DNA from 4 places in the Streptomyces sp. GSL17-111 genome. Region 1 is predicted to be linked to each of the others. Evidence: riboswitches for the same ligand, from Rfam matches in the RefSeq annotation. Region 1 holds a riboswitch; each other region holds the start of a gene.

Region 1 (5,158 bases):
GACCGGCGCCGCCCCGCCCTGTCCGTCGGGCGGCGCCCCACCTTCCGGGCCCGGCCCGGCCGCCTCGCGCGTGCCGCGCCGGGCCCGGCCGCATGGAAGGCTGGCGGGGTGACGACGACAACGAACACCGCCCCCCTCCTGTACGGCTGCATGGGTCTGGGCGGCGCCTGGGACGCGGCCGGGTACGAGGCGGCGGACGTCGCCGAGGCCGAGGCGGCCGTGGAGGCCGCCCTCGACAGCGGGATCACGACGTTCGACCACGCCGACATCTACGGGCGGGGGAAGGCCGAGGCCGTCTTCGGCGAGGTCCTCTCCCGCACGCCGGGGCTGCGCGAGCGGATCACCCTCCAGACCAAGTGCGGCATCCGGCTCGCCGACGGCGAGCGCCCCGGCGTCTACGACCTGCGCGGCGGCAGCATCACGCGGCGGGTGGAGGAGAGCCTCACCCGGCTCCGGACGGACGCGCTCGACGTGCTGCTCCTGCACCGGCCCGACCCCCTCGCCGATCCGGACGGGATCGCCGAGGCCCTGACGTCCCTGCACCGGCAGGGCCTCGTCCGCCGCTTCGGCGTCTCCAACATGAGCGCGGCACAGATCGCCCTCCTCCAGTCGCGGACGGACGTACCGCTGGAGGTGAACCAGCTGGAGATGAGCCTCCACCGGCGCGACTGGCTGGAGGCGGGCGTCCTCGTCAACACGCCCGAGGCCACCGGGAACGGCTTCCCCCACGGCACGGTGGAGCACTGCCAGGCCGCCGGAATACGGCTCCAGGCGTGGGGGGCGCTCGCCCAGGGCCGCTACACCGGACGTCAGGGGACGGACGCCGAGCGGGCGACGGCGGAGCTGGTGGCGGAGCTGGCCGAGGTGAAGGGCACGACGCCCGAGACCGTGGTGCTGTGGTGGCTCCAGCGCCACCCGGCGGGCGTGGCACCGATCGTCGGCAGCGTACGGCCGGAGCGCATCCGTGCCTGCGCGGACGCCGCGCTCCGGCATCCGGCCCTCAGCCACGAGGAGTGGTACGCGCTCTGGTTGACGGCCCGCGGTGTCCCCCTGCCGTGAGGGCCCCACCGCGACAGCCCGCCAGCACCGCCAGCGCGAACTCCCCCCCGGACCACCAATAAGCCTCACAAGAGACACAAACGGACATTACGACCAGGCTCGCCTGATGCACCATCAGAACAAGAGCGCCGGGATTGGACCGATATAAAGAGGCGACCGACGGGCAGGTGACCGGACTCACAGCACCCCGGACCGTGTGCGATCGCACCGCCGGCCCCGTTGTCACCGCCTCGCCAATTTCCCTGCTGACCAGGGATTTTCGGACATACGGAAAGATCCGCCCTCTTACGCTCGGAATCAGCCCCGGTGCGCACCGTGCCGAAGGCCCGTCCCGGTGGTCTCGTCACCGGGCCCAGCCGCTTGTCTGGTGCAAAGCGTTGTGTTTACGGTTCCTCCGCACCGCATCGGATGCGGTGCCCTACCGCCGGGACGCCGAATCCTGCCGCCCGGCCGGGGGAATTCCTGAAAGACCAGGGCGGCAGGAGCGGGGGAACCAGGTAAGCGCCGTGCCGTGTATCCGTACCGGTACGGCTAGGGGTGAAGCCACGACCCGACGCGTTTCGGCGCGAGGGGAGTGGCCGGGCTTCTCCGGTCCGAATCCGACAGCTCACCTCGTAGGCGTAGGAGAGGAACACACCTATGTCCCGTGGTCGTCACCGCCGTCCGCGCAAAGCCCTGATAACCCGTCACGTCGCCCGTGCTTCCCTCATCGCCACCGCCGGTGGCGTGGCCGTGCCCCTCGCCGCGGGCTCCGCGAGCGCCGCCGACGTCTCCGTGTGGGACAAGGTCGCCCAGTGCGAGAGCACCGGCGACTGGTCGATCAACACCGGTAACGGCTTCTACGGCGGCCTGCAGTTCCAGCAGTCCTCCTGGGAGGCTGCGGGCGGCACGCAGTACGCCCCGCGCGCCGACCTCGCCACCAAGGACCAGCAGATCGCCGCCGCCGAGCGCCTGCTGGAGATGCAGGGCCCGGGCGCCTGGCCCGTCTGCGGCCCCCGTGCCGGTCTGGCCAAGAACGGCCCCGCCCCGCAGATCGACCCGGCCGGGGACACCGCCGAGCCGAAGGCCGAGAAGACCGAGAAGGCCGACAAGAAGGCGGAGCCCAAGCCCGAGCCCAAGGCCGAGAAGCCCGCCCCGAAGGCCGAGAAGGCCCCCGAGCCCACGAAGGCCGACAAGGCCGACAAGGCCGACAAGGCCGACAAGGCCGACAAGAAGGCCGCGACCGCCGAGGACTACACCGTCGTCAGCGGTGACACCCTCTACGGCATCGCGACGGTCCACGCGGTGGACGGCGGCTGGAAGGCCGTCTACAAGACCAACCAGGGCGTCGTCGGCTCCGACCCGGACCTGATCTTCCCCGGACAGCGCCTGAGCCTGGACGTGACCGAGGCGGCGGCTCCGCAGCAGGACGAGGGAGCCAAGGCCGAGCCCAAGCCGGAGCCGAAGCCCGAGAAGCCCGCGAAGAAGGCGGAGCCCAAGCCGGAGCCCAAGCCCGAGCCCAAGGCTGAGCCCAAGGTGGAGAAGCCCGCTCCGGAGCCGGCCAAGGAGGCCAGCAAGCCCGAGCCGAAGGCCGAGAAGCCGGCCGAGCAGGCGGCTCCGGCGAGCGGCTGGGTCCGCCCGGTCGACGCCTCGCCGAGCACGCCGTACCGCGCCACCGGCTCGTCCTGGTCCAGCGGTTACCACACCGGCGTGGACTTCTCCGCTCCGTCCGGCTCCACCGTGCGCTCGGTCGGCGCGGGCACCGTGGTCTCCGCTGGCTGGGGCGGCTCGTACGGCAACCAGGTCGTCATCAAGCACGCGGACGGCCGCTACAGCCAGTACGCCCACCTGTCCTCGCTCTCCGTCTCCACGGGCCAGAGCGTGACCGGCGGGCAGCAGATCGGGCTGGTCGGTTCCACCGGCAACAGCACCGGCCCGCACCTGCACTTCGAGATCCGCACCGGGGCCGGCTACGGGTCGGACATCGACCCGCTGGCGTACCTGCGGGCTCAGGGCGTCAGCATCTGATTCCCAGCCCCACGGTTCTCCCCTGACCCGAACCGGTCGCGCCCATCACCGGCGCGACCGGTTCGGGTCGTTCACGCGGCGGTGGCGAGCCGTTGCGGCGACCGTCGCGAAGGCGCCATGCGGCGCTCCTAGGGTCCTGCGGGCTGGACCCCGGCGCCGCCTGGGCGACGGGGCCGAGACGACTCCGGTGAGGTATCCGTGGAACGTCGCTCCTTCCTGCGCGGCACCGTGGTGAGCGGTTCGGCCGTCGCCTTCGGTTTCACCCTCATGCGCGGCGCCGCCTACGCGGACCCGGCCCAGCCGGGACCGAGCCCCTACGGTCCGCTCAACTCCCCCGACGCGAACGGCATCCGGCTTCCCGACGGGTTCGGCAGCCGCGTCGTCGCCCGCTCCGGCCAGACCGTGAGCGGCACCTCCTACGTCTGGCACAGGGCACCCGACGGCGGGGCGTGCTTCCCCTCCGGCAGCGGCTGGATCTATGTCTCCAACTCGGAGATCAACCCGGGCGGCGGAGCGAGCGCCCTCCGGTTCAACTCCTCCGGGTCGATCACGGGGGCCTACCGCATCCTCTCCGGCACCCGGCAGAACTGCGCGGGCGGGGCCATGCCGTGGGGCACGTGGCTGTCCTGCGAGGAGGTCGACCGCGGGTACGTCTACGAGACCGACCCCTACGGCACGCACGGCGCGGTGCGGCGCGCCGCGATGGGACGGTTCAAGCACGAGGCCGCGGCGGCCGACCCGCAGCGCGAGGTGGTCTACCTCACCGAGGACGTCAGCAACGGCTGCTTCTACCGTTTCGTACCCGACACGTGGGGCGACCTGTCCTCCGGCCGGCTCCAGGTGCTGACGGCGGGTTCCGGCACCGCCGGGTCCTTCGGCTGGGCGGACGTGCCCGACCCGAGCGGCTCCACCGCCACGCGCCACCAGGTCTCGGCCGCCAAGCACTTCAACGGCGGCGAGGGCTGCCACTACGCGGACGGCGTCGTCTGGTTCACGACCAAGGGCGACGGCCGGGTGTGGCGGCTGAACCTGGCGGCGAGCACGTACGAGCTGGCCTACGACGACTCACTCGTCGGCGGGAGCGCTCCGCTGACCGGGGTCGACAACATCACCGGCGCGTCCTCCGGTGACCTGTTCGTCGCCGAGGACGGCGGCAACATGGAGATCTGCGTGATCACGCCGGACGAGGTCGTGGCGCCGTTCCTGCGGATCGACGGGCAGTCCGGCTCCGAGATCTGCGGACCGGCCTTCTCCCCCGACGGCACCCGGCTGTACTTCTCCAGCCAGCGCGGGGCGAGCGGCAGCTCGTCCGGTGGCATCACCTACGAGGTGACCGGCCCCTTCCGCAGCTGACGCAGCTGACGCAGCAGACCCGGCCGACGCGGCAGACCCCGCCGATCGACGGGCCCGGCGGAGAGAGGGGGCGGTGCGGCACCTCCGCACAGGTGCCGCACCGCCCCCTCCGTGGTGCCGGGGCCGCCGCGCGGTGAGGGTGCGCGGCGCGGCGGCCCCGGTGGTCCGGCCCCGGTCAGCGGCTGTCGCTGCCCGCGCTCTCGGCCGCCGCCCGGCCCGCCTCCAGGCGGGCGACGGGGATGCGGAACGGGGAGCAGGAGACGTAGTCCAGGCCCACCTCGTGGAAGAAGTGCACCGACTCCGGGTCGCCACCGTGCTCGCCGCAGACGCCGAGCTTGAGGTCGGGCCGGGTGGCCCGGCCGTCCGCCACGGCGTCCGAGACGAGCCTGCCGACGCCGTCCTTGTCGATCGTCTCGAACGGGGAGACGCCGAAGATGCCCTTCTCCAGGTAGGCCGTGAAGAAGCTGGCCTCCACGTCGTCGCGGCTGAAGCCCCACACCGTCTGGGTGAGGTCGTTGGTGCCGAAGGAGAAGAAGTCGGCCGACTCCGCGATCTGGCCGGCGGTCAGCGCGGCGCGGGGCAGCTCGATCATCGTGCCGAGCGTGAGCTTCAGCTCGACGCCGTGCTCGCGCTCGATCTCCTCGATGACGCGCTCGGCCTCGTCGCGGACGATCTCCAGCTCCTGGACCGTGCCGACCAGCGGGATCATGATCTCCGCGCGCGGGTCGCCCTTGGCGGC
Region 2 (5,158 bases), 520 kb from region 1:
GGGGGCGGCGGAGTGTCCATGGCGGGCGGCGCGTCTTTCCGGCGTGGGCGGTCGGGTGGTCGGGTGGGGCGGCGGAGCGGGGGGCGGCGGGTCGGAAGGGGCGGCTGGGGTCAGGAGCGGTCGGCGCGGTCGAGGCCGTCGAAGAAGGTGCGGTACCAGGCGCGGTCGGCCGCGTCGTGGTCCGCTTCCTCCCGGGCGCGGCGGTCGGCCTCGTCTTCGGCGTCGGTGTCCCCCTGGACGATGTAGCCGGTCTCCCCGGCGCGGACGTAGTGCAGGTGCTTGCGCGCGAGCTGCTCGACGTAGGCGGGGTCCTGGAGGCGGGCCTTCAGCTCGCGCAGCTCCGCGACGCGTTCCTCGGTCTCGGCCAGCTTGTGGCGCTCCTCGGCGATGTCGGAGCGCTGGGAGACGTAGGTGCGCGTGGGGTAGGCGAGCGCGACGACCAGCGAGCACAGGACGAGCGCGAGCAGCGCGGCGCGCCCGGTGAGCCGGTTGCGGCGCGGACCGTGCCGCAGCCGCCGGTTCTGCGCGCGGTAGACCTGCGCGGCGGCCTGCTCACCCAGGGCCCTGAGCCGGGTGGCGGTGGAGAACCGTTCCCGTTCCGCGGCCACGTCGCCTCCCGGGGGTCGCGTCGAAATGGTGCGTGCGAGCGGCTGCGTCCCGTCCCGCCGGCGGTTGCCGTGGGACGGGACGCGGCAGCGGGCCTGGCCCGGTAGCGGGTCAGCCCTTGAAGCGCGGGAAGGCGCTGCGGCCGGCGTAGACGGCGGCGTCGTCGAGGATCTCCTCGATGCGCAGGAGCTGGTTGTACTTGGCGACGCGCTCGGAGCGGGCCGGGGCGCCGGTCTTGATCTGGCCGCAGTTGGTGGCGACGGCCAGGTCGGCGATGGTGACGTCCTCGGTCTCGCCGGAGCGGTGCGACATCATGCACTTGAAGCCGCTGCGCTGGGCGAGCTCGACGGCGTCGAGGGTCTCGGTGAGCGAGCCGATCTGGTTGACCTTCACCAAGAGGGCGTTGCCGGCCTTGTCGTCGATGCCGCGCTGGAGACGCTCGGGGTTGGTGACGAACAGGTCGTCGCCGACGAGCTGGACCTTCTCACCGAGCTGGGCGGTGATGGTCTGCCAGCCCTCCCAGTCGTCCTCGAACAGCGGGTCCTCGATGGAGACCAGCGGGTAGGCGTCGACGAGCTCGCCGTAGTAGGCGGTCATGTCGGCGGCGCTGCGGGACTTGCCCTCGAACTGGTAGGCGCCGTCCTTGTAGAACTCGGAGGCGGCGACGTCCAGGGCGAGCGCGATGTCGCGGCCGGGGGTGTAGCCGGCGGCCTTGACGGCCTCCAGGATGAGATCCAGGGCCTCGCGGTTGGAGCCGAGGTTCGGGGCGAAGCCGCCCTCGTCGCCGAGGCCGGTGGACAGGCCGCGCTCCTTCAGGACCGCCTTGAGGGCGTGGTAGACCTCGGTGCCCCAGCGCAGTGCCTCGGAGAAGGACTCCGCGCCGATGGGGGCGATCATGAACTCCTGGATGTCCACGTTGGAGTCCGCGTGCGAGCCGCCGTTGAGGATGTTCATCATCGGCACGGGCAGCAGGTGCGCGTTCGGGCCGCCGAGGTAGCGGAAGAGCGGCAGGTCGGACGCCTCGGAGGCGGCGTGCGCGACGGCGAGGGAGACACCGAGGATGGCGTTGGCGCCGAGCGAGGACTTGTCGGCGGTGGCGTCCAGGTCGAGCATGGCCTGGTCGATGAGGCGCTGCTCGGTGGCGTCGTAGCCCACGAGCTCCGGACCGATCTGCTCGATGACGGCGAGGACCGCCTTCTCGACACCCTTGCCGCCGTAGCGGGCCTTGTCGCCGTCGCGGAGCTCCAGGGCCTCGAAGGCGCCGGTGGACGCGCCGGAGGGCACGGCCGCTCGGCCGGTGCTGCTGTCGTCGAGGCCGACCTCTACCTCGACCGTGGGGTTGCCTCGCGAGTCGAGGATCTCGCGGGCTACGACGACGTCGATGGACGGCACGAGGGTCTCCTTCGTGTGGGTCGGTCTTCCTGAGGCAGGAGCCTAACGGTCCCCGGGGCGGCCGTGGGCCTTCGGCCCGCGTCCGGCGTGCGGTGCTGCGGTGAAAGCGCAGCTCAGCGGCGTGGCACCAGTTTGTTCAACAACTGAAGATAAGGGTGGGGGAAGCCGACGTCTCGCCGTACGGACGGGTTCGGCCCCGGCGGCCGACGCCCCGGTGCGCGGGGGGATGCGCACCGGGGCTCGCGAGGCGTGTACCCACCGGACGGCTCGGGGATGCGCGTCCGGCCCGTCACACCACCAGACGCTGGCCGGGGAAGATGAGGTTCGGGTCGCCGCCGACGACGGAGCGGTTGCGGTCGTACAGCTCCTGCCAGGTGGTGCCGTGCCGCTGGGCGATGTCGGCCAGCGTGTCGCCGGCCCGCACGACGTAGGTGCCGCCCTCGCCCGACTGCTGCGGCCGCTCCTGCTGCTGGGTCTGGTGCTGGTGCTCCGTCTGGGGAGCGGCCTGGGGCGCCTGCTCGGGCGCCTGCTGCTGCGGTTGCGGGCGCGGGGGCCGGTCCGCGCCCGTGGAGGAGCCCTCGGGGTCGACGTTCGCGGGCGGGGCGCCGGCGGTGAGGCCGCCCTCCTCCGCGCAGGCCCAGGCGCCCGGGCCCTGCATGTCGAGCAGCCGCTCGGCGACGGCGATCTGCTGCTCCTTGGTGGCCAGGTCGGCGCGCGGCGCGTAGCGGAGGCCGCCGGCCGCCTCCCAGCTGGACTGGGCGAACTGGAGTCCGCCGTAGTACCCGTTTCCGGTGTTGATGCGCCAGTTACCGCTCGACTCGCACTCGGCGACCTTCTCCCAGGTCTCGACGGAAGCGGCCTGCGCGCTGCCCGCCATGACGACGGGACCGCCGACGGCGGCGCCGGCGAAACCGGCGAGCGAGGCGGCGAGGCGGACGACGACGGGCTGACGGTTGCGACTCCGTTCGGAGCCCTTCTCGGTGAACAGCATGGACGGTCTTCCTCACCGGACGCCTACGGGGTGAGCTGTCGGGTTCGGGCGCGTGAGCCGCCCGGCCCGGTGCGGTCCACCCGCTCCGGGCTTCACCCCTAGCCGCTCGCACGGCACGTGCCTGGTTCCCCCGCTCCTGCCGGCGGTTCGCGGACGCGACGATGTTCCCGTTGCCCGTCGGCAGGATTCGGCGTGACGGTCAACGGCCCCGCGGTAGCGGGCGATGTGACGGTAAGCACACCGCAATAATCCGATCAAACACCTCGGAAACGGGCCATATATCCCGATTTGACGCTACGCCCGAAGAATCTGCCCAGGTCTAGGCACTGACGGACGGGCGCCGCAACCCGGAACACGCCGAACGGGAATGTGACGATCGTCACATTGCGTCCGTCCGGGTGACCCTCCGCGTCCGACGCACGGGCAACTAGCGCTGTGCGACCGGGAGTTCCAGGCTCTGACCGGGAAGGATCAGATCCGGGTCGGCACCGACGAGGGAGGCGTTGGCCTCGTACAGCGCGGGCCAGCCGCCCTCCACCCCGTGCTCGGCGGCGATGCCGGACAGGGAGTCGCCCCGGGTGACGCGGTGCTCCTCGGCGGCACCGGCCGGGTCCGTGCGATCGGCGGGGGCCGCGTGCCGCGCGGCACCCCGGTCCGGACGGTCGGTGCCGTCGGGGTCCGCCTCGCGCGGGTCGGGGGCACCCCGGTGCCGTCCGGCACCGTCCCCGGCCGCGCCACCGGACCGGGCGTCGTCCGGGACGGCGGTCTCCTCGGAGGGCGACACCTCCGGATCAGCCCGGTCCTCGGAGCCGTCCGTGGCGGAGCCGTCCGCCCCGGTGGGGCCGGGGGCGGGGCGATCGGTGGAGCGGGCCTCGTCGACGTCCGGGGCATCGGAGGGGTCGGGGCTCTGCGTGGCGGAGGGGTCGGTCGCGTCCGGGGACGGCGTCGCCTCCTGCGGCTCCGCACGGTCCGAGCCGCCCGAGCGGCCCGCGCCGTTTGAGCCGTCGGGGGTGCCGGAGCCGTCCCGGCCGCCGGAGCCGTTCCCGCCGTCGGCGGCGCCCGGCCGCCCGACCTCGGGGACGCCCGGTGCCTCCACGACCCCGTTGACGGACGCGGTCAGACCGCTCGTCACGGCACAGGCGGGCCAGGCGTCGGGGCCCTCGGCGGCGAGGATCGCCTCGGCGACGGCGATCTGCTGGCCCCGACTGGCGAGGTCGGGGCGGTCGGCGTGCTCCGTGCCGCCGTAATCCGCCCAGGTGTCCAGCGTCAACTGGAAGCCGCCGTAGTAGCCGCTGCCGTTGTTCGCGCTCCAGGCGCCGCCGCTCTCACACTCGGCCACGCGGTCCCACACCGCGCCGTCGGCGGCCTGGGCCCCGGAGGCGGCCAGGAACGGCAGGGCGATCCCCGCCCCGGTCACCCCCGCGGCGACGACGACGGCAGGAGCCTGACGGGGGCGGCGGTGCCGCCCGGTCCCGGAACGCATGCGGTGATCTCCCCAGTGACAGCGGGCACGACCCCGAAGGGGGCCGGCTGACGGCAGAACGTAGCGTCGAACGCCCGTCCGTCACAAGTCAGTGTCGCGGATATCACGCGACGGTCACGGCGCCTCACTCTCTGACGCGGCGTCGGGCGTGAACGCGACGGGGAGCGTGCGCAGCCCGCGCATGATGAGCCCGCCGCGCCAGCGCAGTTCGGCCGGATCGGCGTCAAGTCGCAGGTCCGGCAGGCGACGCAGCAGCGTGGCGAGCGCCGTGCGCCCCTCCAGCCGGGCGAGCGGCGCACCCAGACAGTAGTGGATGCCGTGCCCGTAGCCGAGATGGTTGTTGTCGCGGCGGGAGAGGTCGAGGACGTCGGGCCGCTCGAACTTCGCCGGGTCGCGGTCAGCCGCCGCGAGGACGACGAGCACCGGGTCGCCCGCCGCGACGCGCTGCCCGCCCAGGGTCAGCGGCTCGGTGGCGAAGCGCCAGGTGGCCAGCTCCACCGGCCCGTCGTAGCGCAGGAGTTCCTCGACGCCCGTCTCCAGCAGCGCGGTGTCGCCCGCCGCCAGCGCCGCCTGGAGACGGTGGCGCTCCTCCGGGCGGCGCAGCAGCGTGTAGGTGCCGTTGCCGATGAGGTTCACGGTCGTCTCGAAGCCCGCGAAGAGGAGGATGAACGCCATGGCGGCGGCCT
Region 3 (5,158 bases), 1.8 Mb from region 1:
CCGGCCATCTGCCCGCCGAACACGTAGGTGAAGAGGAACACGAACATGATCGGCGTGATGCTGTAGTCGACCAGCTCGAGCGGGTTGTGCTTGACGGACACCAGGCTGCGCCACGCCATCGTCCCCGTCTGCCGCAGACCGGCGCCCGGGCGGACCCGGCCCCCCTTCGTGAGGGGCGCGGTGATCGTCGTCGCCGTCATGACCCGCCCCTCGTGCTGCCCACCCGCTCGAACGCCGCGTCGTCCGGCGAGCTCGGCTGCTCCTCCGGCCGCTGCGCGGGCGCCGCCCGGTGCCCGGTCAGGGCGAGGAACACCTCGTCGAGCGAGGAGCGGCGCAGCGCGAGCTCACCGATCGGTATGTCCGCGCGGTCCAGTCGCCGCACGACGGCCGGCATCAGGGCCGGGTCCTTCACGGGCGCGATGATCATCCCGGACTCGATGTGGGTCTCCCCGCCGGCGGCCTCCGTGACCAGCGCGTGCACGGCGTCCAGGTCCTCGGACCGCAGGGGGCGCAGCTGGAGGACCTGGCCGCCCACGGCGGACTTCAGCTCGTCCGGCGTGCCCTCGGCGATGACCCGGCCCTTGTCGATGACGACGACCTCGTCGGCCAGCTTGTCGGCCTCCTCCAGGTACTGGGTGGTGAGCAGCGCCGTGACGCCCTCGGCGACCAGCCCCCGCAGCATGTCCCAGACCTCGCCCCGGCTGTGCGGGTCCAGCCCCGTCGTCGGCTCGTCGAGGAAGAGGATCTGCGGACGGCCGACCAGGCTCGCCGCGAGGTCCAGCCGACGGCGCATCCCGCCGGAGAATCCCTTCACCGCGCGCCCACCGGCCTCGCTGAGCTGGAACCGCTCCAGCAGCTCGGCGGCCCTGCCCTTCGCCGCGCGCCGTGGCATGCCGAGCAGGCGTCCGATCAGCAGCAGGTTCTCGGTGCCGGTCAGGTTCTCGTCGACCGCCGCGTACTGGCCCGTCAGCCCGACGGCCGCCCGCACCCTGCCGGGCTCCCGCGCGACGTCGTGCCCCGCGACCACCGCCCGGCCGCCGTCCGGCCGGATCAACGTGGCGAAGATGCGGACGGCCGTCGTCTTGCCCGCGCCGTTGGGGCCGAGCAGCCCGAGGACGCTGCCCGTCCGCGCCGCCAGGTCCACCCCGTCGAGCGCCTGCGTCTCCTTGAACCGCTTCGTCAGGCCCTCGGCCTGGATCGCGTAACTCATCAGCAAGTCCCTCCGTCCTCCACAACAACTGTGACCCAGGACACCGACATTCCTCCACAGATCGCTTAGAGAAGGCATACTGATTGATTTGGTGAAAAGATGACCCATGCGTGGGGATCCGGGCCGGCCCCACCGAATGGACCGGCCCGCTCGCCCCCACCGGCAGGAATGGTCACAGTGGGGCCCGTGGGTAGGCGACGACGAGGGTCCGGCGCGGGCGGCGCGGCCGACGCGGCCGGCGCCCGCGGGGGCGCGCCGTTCGCGCCGGATCGGACGAGGACGGCGTCCCGGCCGCGGGAGTCGCTCGGCCGTCGTCTGTCCCTGTGGCTGCCCCCCGTGCTCATCGCCGTCGGCTCCGCCGCGCAGGCCCTCACTCCGACCGACTTCGTCTTCGCCGCCCTCTTCGCCGCCGCCCCCCTCGTCGCGGCTCCCCTGTACTCGGCCCGCGCCACCGCCGTCACCGGCGTGGTGTCGACCATCGCCCTCGTCTGGCTGCTGCACATCAACGAGGGCATCGACCTCTTCGAGGGCTCCCTGCGCGTGGCCACGGTGGCCACCGTGTCGGTCCTCGCGGTCGCCTTGAACCGCGTCGTACGGCGCGGTGAGAGACGTCTGGCCTCGGCCCGCGACATCGCCGAGGCCGCCCAGCTCGCCCTCCTCCCGCCGCCCGAGCACGAGCTGGGCCCCCTGGTGATCGCCGCCCGCTACCAGGCGGCCCGCGAGGACGCGAGCATCGGCGGCGACCTCTACGCCGTGCAGGCCACGCCCCACGGCGTCCGGCTCCTCGTCGGGGACGTGCGCGGCAAGGGTCTGGAGGCGGTCGGTTCGGTCGTCATCGTCCTGGGCGCCTTCCGGGAGGCGGCGGACACGGAGCCGGACCTCGCGCAGGTCGCCGTCCGGCTGGACCGGGCTCTGCGCCGGGAGGGCAGACGGCGCGCGGGCAGCGTCGACTCCATGGAGGGGTTCACCACGGCCGTGCTCGTCGAGGTGACGGACGACGGGCGCCTGCGCGTCGTCAACTGCGGGCACCCCACGCCGTGGCTCATCCACCCGGACGGGCGGCTGGAGCGCGTGGAACCCGTCGAACCGGCCCCGCCCCTCGGGCTGGCCGCCCTGCCCGCCGAGGGAGCCGTCCCGCCACCGGTGGGCCGGGTGTCCTTCCCCGTCGGTGCGACGCTGCTCATGAACACCGACGGCCTGACCGAGGCCCGCGATCCCCACGGTGTCTTCTACGACCTCTCCGAGCGCTTCCGGGCGCACGAGTGGACGCGCGGCGGGCCGGACGAGCTCCTGGACGCCGTGCTCGCCGACGTCGCCCGGTACACCGGCGGGCCACCGTCCGACGACCTGGCACTCCTGGCCGTCACCTACCGTGACGGCACGAAACACCTGTGATGACGACTTGGCCACGATCCCCGGCTGTTGGGCAACCTTTTACTCGGCGGTTATGCCCGTTTCTGTCCCGGCGAGCGGTGAAAGTCCTGGCGGGAGCGGCCTCTTGTTGCCGAGAACGCTTGGAATATGTGCCGCGAGTCTATTAACGTTCGATAACGCAGCGCGGTCGTCACTGCCGCCACAGAGGCGGCACCGTGCGCCTTGGCCGAATCCTGACCGTGCATCAACTGGCAACACGGCTGCACCACAACTGCACAACCCGCAGCACCAGATGCACTCAAGGAACCGGGGAACCACTCTTTGGGGTGAATCGGGCATCCGTGCCCGTAGGAGACCTTCCTGCTCCGAACCCGTCAGCTAACCCGGTAGGCGAGAAGGAAGGAAAGGAGAACGCCCCCGTGGCGTCGAGCAGGCATGCCACCGAGACCGCGTACGCAGGCGAAGCCTCGGACGACTATCAGGTCTTCGGCCCGTCCGTTGAGGACAGCACCACGTTCACCGAGTGGAATCCCACCGAGGACACCGTGCGCCCCGTCCGCGGACGCCACCGCGTCGCCCGGCAGCGTTCCGGCATGGCGCGCAGCAGTGCCGTCCTGGGGGTCGGCATGGTCGCCGCCATCGGCGCCGGCGGTATCGCCACGGCCGGTCCCAAGACCAGCGCCCCGCTGACCATGCCCGACCTCTCCGGCCTCACCGACGACATACCCGGAGCCGAAGCCTTCCTGCCGGAGGACGACCTCTCCGAAGCAGCTCCGGTCGCAGCGCCGCTCACCCAGGCCACGCTCACCGCCGCCGACGTCGAGAACGGCCACACCGACGCCGGCGAGGCGCTCCGCGCCCGCATCCTCGCCCAGGCCGACCACCAGCAGTCCGCCGCCGACGCCACGGCCCGTCAGGAAGCCGTCGCCGCCGCCGCGAAGGCCGCCGCCTCCGAGGCCGAGAAGAAGGCGGAAGCCGAGGCGAAGGCCGAGGCCGAAGCGGAGGCCGAGCGTCAGCGCAAGGCCGAGGAGGAGCGCAAGCGCAAGGCCGAGGAGGAGCGGCTGCGCAAGCTCGCCGCCAGCTACGCCCTCCCCCTGGCGAACTTCCAGCTCACCTCGAGCTACGGCGACTCCGGCAGCATGTGGTCCAACAACCACACCGGCCAGGACTTCGCCGCACCGAGCGGCACGCCCGTCAAGGCGGTGCACAGCGGCACCATCAAGGAGGCCGGCTGGGCCGGTTCCTACGGGTACCGCATCGTGCTCGAACTCGAGGACGGCACCGAGATCTGGTACTGCCACCTGTCATCGATGACGCGCACCAGTGGCCAGGTCACCACGGGCGACACCATCGGCCGCGTCGGCTCCACCGGCAACTCCTCCGGCCCCCACCTCCACCTTGAGGTGCGTCCCGGCGGCACCGACACCGTCGACCCGCTGGCCTGGCTGCGCGGCAAGGGCCTGAGCATCTGAGGTTGCACGGCGCGGGTGAACGTCCGGCCCCGCGCGCCCGTACCGCACGACACACCCCCCGGCGACGGGGGCACCCCGCTCCGACGGCCCTGGCGGACCACCCCCCGACGCCAGGGCCGTCGGCCTGTGCCGGGCCCCCGACCGGAGGGGCGCTTCACTGCTCCGGGACGATGACGTCCACGAGTGAGGCGACGAGGTCGTCCAGCGAGCTCTCGGCCGCGTCCAGCACCCCGGGCAGCGTGAGGTACTCGACCAGGAGCCCGGTCATCGCCAGGTAGAGCATCACGACCGTCGACCGGTCGCCGGGGAAACCACCCTCCACGTGGGCCCGGACGTTCTCCTCCAGGTTCGCCCGGTAGTGCTCGGTGAACGCCTCCCGGAGTTCCGGGCGTCGGGTGGCCTCCAGGCGCAGCTCCAGCATGGCCAGGAAGCCGTTGCGGTCCGACCGGGCCCGTTCCACGATGTCGCGCATCAGGACGACGTCCAGCGCCTTGGTGGGCGGACGGCTCATGCGCTCCGCGACGTACTCGGGGTCCGGGGTGAGGCGGACGAAGAGGTACTGCCCCGCCTCCCGCAGCAACGCGTCGCGGCCGGCGAAGTAGTTGGACGCCGTCCCCTTCGGCACGGCGGCCCGCTCGTCCACCGCCCGGAACGTCAGCCCGCGCGCTCCCTCCTCGGCCAGCACGTCGATGGCGGCGTGCAGCAACGCCGCGCGCCGCTCCGGGTTCGTGCGCACCACGGCGGTCCTCCTCGGATATTCCGCTTGCCTGAACCACTACAGGCGTACCACTATAGCTGTAGTGATTAAGGCTGCTCCAGCCGCTTCCCCGAGGAGAACCATGCGCGAACTCACCTACTACGTCGGCCTCTCCCTCGACGGCTTCATCGCCGGGCCCGATGACGAGGTCGACTTCTACCCCCTCGCCGACGACCACATCGCCCACATGGACGCGGAGTACCCGGAAGTGCTCCCGACCCACGTCCGCGCCTCCCTCGGCTCTGCGGACCGCCCGAACCGGCGGTTCGACACCGTCCTCATGGGCCGCCGCACCTACGAGCCCGCCCTCCGGGAGGGCATCACCGATCCCTACGCTCACCTGCG
Region 4 (5,158 bases), 3.5 Mb from region 1:
CGTCCTCGTCTACGAGCCGACGTCCGGGGCGGAGCGGGGCGAAGAGGACGCCACCGAGGTCATCTCCGACGACGCAGCCGACGTGCACCACACCGCGCAGGAAGGGGCCGAGCAGTGAGCGACGCCACCCCCACCATGGAGTTCCACCCGCAGCCGGCCGGCGGCAGCGCGAAGCCGTGGGCCTTCCCGGCCCCCGAGCGCGCCACCCTGCCCAACGGGCTGACGGTGCTGCACTGCCACCGTCCCGGCCAGCAGGTCGTGGCCGTCGAGGTGAACCTCGTCGCCCCCCTGGACGCCGAGCCGCAGGGCCTGGAGGGCGTCTCGACGATCATGGCCCGCGCCCTGAGCGAGGGCACGGACAAGCACTCGGCCGAGGAGTTCGCGGCCGAGCTGGAGCGCTGCGGTGCCACGCTCGACGCGTTCGCCGACCACCCGGGTGTGCGCGTCTCCCTGGAGGTGCCCGTCTCCCGGCTGGCCAAGGGGCTCGGCCTGCTGGCGGACGCCCTGCGCGCTCCGGCGTTCCCCGACGGCGAGGTGTCGCGGCTGGTGGCCAACCGGCTCGACGAGATCCCGCACGAGCTGGCGAACCCGGCCCGTCGCGCCGCGATCGCCATGTCCGGGGAGCTGTTCCCGGACACCTCGCGGATGTCCCGGCCGCGCCAGGGCACCGAGGAGTCCGTCCGGCGTATCGACGCGGCGGCCGTGCGGGCGTTCTACGAGGCGCACGTGCGTCCTGCCGCGGCCACGGTCGTCGTGGTCGGCGATCTCACCGGGGTCGACCTCGCCGGGGCGCTGACCGAGACACTCGGCGCGTGGACGGGCGCGTCCGCGCAGCCGCGGCCCGTGCCGCCGGTCACCGCGGACGACACCGGCCGCGTGGTCATCGTGGACCGCCCCGGGGCGGTCCAGACGCAGCTGCTCATCGGCCGTACCGGCGCCGACCGGCACGACGCCGTGTGGCCCGCCCAGGTCCTCGGCGTCTACTGCCTCGGCGGCACGCTCACCTCCCGCCTCGACCGGGTCCTGCGCGAGGAGAAGGGCTACACCTACGGCGTCCGGGCCTACAGCCAGGTGCTGCGGTCGACGCCCGACGGCAACGGAACGGCCATGCTCGCGATCAGCGGTTCGGTGGCCACCGACGTCACCGGCCCCGCCCTCGCGGACCTGTGGCACGTCCTGCGGACGCTGGCGGCCGAGGGGCTGACCGACGACGAGCGGGACACCGCCGTGCAGAACCTGGTGGGTGTCGCCCCGCTGCGCTACGAGACGGCGGCGGCGGTCGCGGGAACCCTTGCCGACCAGGTGGAGCAGTTCCTCCCCGACGACTTCCAGGCGCGGCTCTACGAGCGGCTGGCCGAGACGGGCACCGTCGAGGCCACGGCGGCGGCGGTGGCGGCCTTCCCCGTCGACCGTCTGGTGACCGTTCTCGTCGGGGACGCCGAGCAGATCGAGGCCCCCGTGCGCGAGCTGAACATCGGGGAGGTCACCGTCGTGCGCGGCGACTGAGCGGTCGCACGGCATTTTTCGGTCACTCTCCGTGCACCCACTGTGCGGCCCCCGGACGCTCCAGGCGGACGGGGGCCGCAGCGTGTTCCCGGGCTCCCAGTGGCCCGCGTCACCCTTCTGACCTGCGAATGTGGCATGTGCGACAAAGTGGCCGATTTTCTTGGCCCGGGCGGGATGTCCGGTTTAGCGTCGTTCGCGTTGCCCGTCTGAAGCGACCACGCCCTGTGGCCGACGTGCAGCGATCGCCGAGTCCCCGCGAGGGGAGCCGGGGACCCACATGTCCTCTGGGGTGAATCGGGCCTGCGCCCGTAGGAGACCTTCCTGCTCCGAACCCGTCAGCTAACCCGGTAGGCGAGAAGGAAGGAAAGGATCACTACCTTCATGGCGTTCAACCGTGCCACCGGCAAGCTGAACCGTCCTGCCCGCGCCGTCCGTCTGGGCACCGCGGTCGCCGCCGTCGCCGTAGGCGTCGCCGGAACCCTCGCCGCGCCCGCCGCGGCGGCCGAGCACCAGAACACCTTCAGTGAGGCCCTCGCGCTGAGCCCGTCCATCGCGGGTCACGTGGCCGACCAGGCCGCCGCGCAGAAGAGCGCCGCGGCCGAGCAGGCCGAGGCGAAGAAGGCCGAGGCGAAGAAGGCGGCCGAGAAGAAGGCCGCTGAGAAGAAGGCCGCTGAGAAGAAGGCGGCGGAGAAGAAGGCCGCCGCCGAGCGCGACGACGCCAAGCGCGCCGACCGGTCCGCGGCCCGTCCCGCCTACGTGGCGCCCGTCAAGGGCGGCGACGTGACCACGCCCTACAAGAGCGGTGGTCAGATGTGGTCGTCCGGCAAGCACAGCGGCATCGACTTCGCCGCCGCCACCGGCACCCCGGTGAACTCCGTCGCCGCCGGCACCGTCGTCACCGCCGGTTGGGGTGGCGCCTACGGCAACAACATCGTCGTCAAGCACAACGACGGGACGTTCACCCAGTACGGTCACCTCTCCGCCATCGGTGTCAGCGTGGGCCAGAGCGTCTCCGCCGGTGCCGAGATAGGCAAGGTCGGCTCGACCGGTAACTCCACCGGCCCGCACCTGCACTTCGAGGCCCGCTCGACCGCCGCCTACGGCTCGGACATGGACCCGGTGAACTACCTCCGGGGCAAGGGCGTGCCCCTCTCCTGACGCGGCGCCCCCGCTCAGGACGGACCCCCGGCCACCCGGCCGGGGGTCCGTCGTTTTTCCGCCTCCTCACCGGGGGCCGTCGGCAGAATGCGAGGAGTGGAATACAGTGCGGGGAAGCGGTACCTGGAAAACGTGGGGATAACGGCGGAGGTCGGGGTATGCGCATTTCCGCGCACACGGTGTGCACGGCGGTTCGGGACGACATCGTGAGCGGTGCCTTCCCGCCGGGTTTCCGGCTGACCGAGGAACTGCTCGCACGCCGCTACGGCGTTTCCCGGGTGCCGGTGCGGGAGGCTCTGCGGGCCCTGGAGTCCGAGGGGTTCGTCACCAGCAGGCGCCACGTGGGGGCCTGCGTGGCCCGGCCGACCGAGCAGGAGGCGGCCGACCTGCTGGACATGCGTGCGCTGCTGGAGCCCCTCGGCGCGGCCCGTGCGGCGCACCGCCGGACGGAGGCGCACCTGAAGGTGCTGCGCGGCCTGGTGCGGCTGGGCCGGGAGCGGGCCGAGCACGGGCACCTCTCCGACCTGCGGCCCCTGGGGGACTGGTTCCACGAGACCCTCGCCCAGGCGTCCGGTACCCCCACGCTGGCCACGGTGCTGGTGCAACTGCGCCGCAAGATCGCCTGGCTCTACGCGGCCGACCGGCAGGACGACCCCTCGGCGACGGACCGCGCCGCCGCCGTGTGGCACGAGCACGGTGCCATCGTCGACGCCGTCGCCCGGCGGGACGCGGAGCGGGCCAGGAGCCTCGCGGCCGCACATGTCGAGCGGGCGGGCGCGATACGCCGTGCCCAGCGGCCGGTGACGGTGAGAACATCGAAACCTGCCGTCAACACGGCGCGTGGCCCCGTTTAACACGGGACGTATACAAAAGCACTCGGGAATGCGCGCCCCACTTCTTTGACGCGTTTCGCCTGGCGCGCCATTTCTCGTGCGTGGCTTTCCGTGCGTGGTTGAGAATCCGGAAGGTGTATTACGCGCCGCGCTTTTCCCGTGCACCCGGTGCGGCTTTTCGGTCCTGCCCGGTTCACACCGTCTCCGGCATCTCCTCCAGCCCTTCACCGACCAGTTTCGCCAGCCGGTCCAGTGCCGCGTCGGCGTCCTCCGCGTCGGAGGCCAGCAGGACCTCATCGCCCTTCTCCGCCCCGAGGCCCAGCACGCCGAGCATGGAGGCGGCGTTCACCGGCGGCCCGTCACCCTTGGCGATGGTGACCGGGACGCCCGTGGCCGTCGCGGCCCGGACGAAGATCGCGGCGGGGCGGGCGTGCAGCCCCTCAGCCCAGCCGACGGTGACGCGACGCTCAGCCATGGTGATGCCCTTCGGTCGTAGCCTGCCGGATCAGCTTCGCACGCGGGCGCGCGGACGGCCGGTCCACCGTCCCGGCCCCGCCCCCGGTCGTGCGGAGCGTTCCACGGGGAGGCACGGGGCGAGCGCGGCGGCACGGCCGCGCCGTACGCTGGGGCGCATGCAGACGCCCCCGGAGCGCGCGTACCCGACCCACTGGGAAGCCGACGTGGTGCTGCGCGACGGCGGGACGGCGCGCGTCCGGCCCATCACCGAGGACGACGCCGACCGCCTGGTCAGCTTCTACGAGCAGGTCTCCGACGAGTCGAAGTACTACCGGTTCTTCGCCCCGTACCCGCGACTGTCCGCCCGTGACGTGCGCCGGTTCACCCAGCACGACTACGTGGACCGGGTGGGCCTGGCCGCGATCGTGGGCGGCGAGTTCATCGCCACCGTCCGGTACGACCGGATCGACGCCACGGGCCGTCCGGCCTCCGCCCCGGCCGACCGCGCCGAGGTCGCCTTCCTCGTGCAGGACGCCCACCAGGGGCGCGGTGTCGCCTCCGCGCTGCTGGAGCACATCGCCGCGTGCGCCAGGGAGCGCGGGGTGCGGCGCTTCACCGCCGAGGTCCTGCCCGCCAACACCAAGATGGCGAAGGTCTTCACCGACGCCGGCTACTCCCAGCAGCGCAGCTTCGAGGACGGGTCCGTCCACCTCACCCTCGACCTCGAACCCACCGAGCGCTCGGTGGCCGTCATGCGGGCCCGCGAGCAGCGGGCCGAGGCGCGTTCGGTCCGGCGGCTCCTGGCGCCCTCGTCAATCGCCGTCGTCGGGGTCCGGCGGCAGCCGGGCGGGGCGGGCCGCACCGTCCTGGAATCGCTGCACAGCGCCGGCTACACCGGGCGCGTGCACGCCGTGAACGAGCGACTCCCCGAAGGCGCTTCGGTGCTGGAGGGGCTGGAGGAGGTGAGCGCGCACCGCTCGGTGCGCGACATCCCGGACCCGGTCGACCTCGCCGTCGTGGCCGTGCCCGCGCCCGCGGTGGACGCCGTGGTCACCGAGTGCGGCGAGCACGGCGTGCAGGGCGTCGTGGTCCTCTCCGCCGACTTCGACCGGGCCGCCCAGCGCGAACTGGTCCGCAAGGCCCGCTCCTACGGCATGCGCCTCATCGGCCCGAACGCCTTCGGCCTCATCAACACGGCCCCCGAC

What was found. A riboswitch is a leader RNA that binds a small molecule or an ion and turns the genes downstream of it on or off. The one in region 1 is predicted to bind cyclic di-AMP.
Region 2: linked by a shared signal. The riboswitch ahead of V6D49_RS17595 (LysM peptidoglycan-binding domain-containing protein) and the one ahead of V6D49_RS19945 (transglycosylase family protein) in region 1 are both predicted to bind cyclic di-AMP.
Region 3: linked by a shared signal. The riboswitch ahead of V6D49_RS11760 (M23 family metallopeptidase) and the one ahead of V6D49_RS19945 (transglycosylase family protein) in region 1 are both predicted to bind cyclic di-AMP.
Region 4: linked by a shared signal. The riboswitch ahead of V6D49_RS04130 (M23 family metallopeptidase) and the one ahead of V6D49_RS19945 (transglycosylase family protein) in region 1 are both predicted to bind cyclic di-AMP.

Annotation. Positions count from the first base shown of each region.
Region 1 is NZ_JBAJNS010000001.1:4,465,493-4,470,650, reverse strand. It holds gene V6D49_RS19950 (aldo/keto reductase) at 109-1,059, shown strand; cyclic di-AMP (ydaO/yuaA leader) riboswitch at 1,518-1,695, shown strand; gene V6D49_RS19945 (transglycosylase family protein) at 1,699-3,066, shown strand; gene V6D49_RS19940 (alkaline phosphatase PhoX) at 3,265-4,419, shown strand; gene ppdK (pyruvate, phosphate dikinase) at 4,595-5,158, opposite strand, start outside.
Region 2 is NZ_JBAJNS010000001.1:3,942,538-3,947,695, reverse strand. It holds gene V6D49_RS17610 (DUF501 domain-containing protein) at 1-20, opposite strand, end outside; gene V6D49_RS17605 (FtsB family cell division protein) at 111-608, opposite strand; gene eno (phosphopyruvate hydratase) at 718-1,998, opposite strand; gene V6D49_RS17595 (LysM peptidoglycan-binding domain-containing protein) at 2,288-2,989, opposite strand; cyclic di-AMP (ydaO/yuaA leader) riboswitch at 2,996-3,160, opposite strand; gene V6D49_RS17590 (transglycosylase family protein) at 3,417-4,472, opposite strand; gene V6D49_RS17585 (cytochrome P450 family protein) at 4,587-5,158, opposite strand, start outside.
Region 3 is NZ_JBAJNS010000001.1:2,679,679-2,684,836, reverse strand. It holds gene V6D49_RS11775 (ABC transporter permease) at 1-200, opposite strand, end outside; gene V6D49_RS11770 (ATP-binding cassette domain-containing protein) at 197-1,210, opposite strand; gene V6D49_RS11765 (PP2C family protein-serine/threonine phosphatase) at 1,397-2,605, shown strand; cyclic di-AMP (ydaO/yuaA leader) riboswitch at 2,861-2,992, shown strand; gene V6D49_RS11760 (M23 family metallopeptidase) at 3,004-4,056, shown strand; gene V6D49_RS11755 (TetR/AcrR family transcriptional regulator) at 4,211-4,795, opposite strand; gene V6D49_RS11750 (dihydrofolate reductase family protein) at 4,896-5,158, shown strand, end outside.
Region 4 is NZ_JBAJNS010000001.1:986,189-991,346, reverse strand. It holds gene V6D49_RS04140 (M16 family metallopeptidase) at 1-118, shown strand, start outside; gene V6D49_RS04135 (M16 family metallopeptidase) at 136-1,506, shown strand; cyclic di-AMP (ydaO/yuaA leader) riboswitch at 1,740-1,875, shown strand; gene V6D49_RS04130 (M23 family metallopeptidase) at 1,888-2,664, shown strand; gene V6D49_RS04125 (GntR family transcriptional regulator) at 2,823-3,518, shown strand; gene V6D49_RS04120 (HPr family phosphocarrier protein) at 3,691-3,972, opposite strand; gene V6D49_RS04115 (bifunctional acetate--CoA ligase family protein/GNAT family N-acetyltransferase) at 4,130-5,158, shown strand, end outside.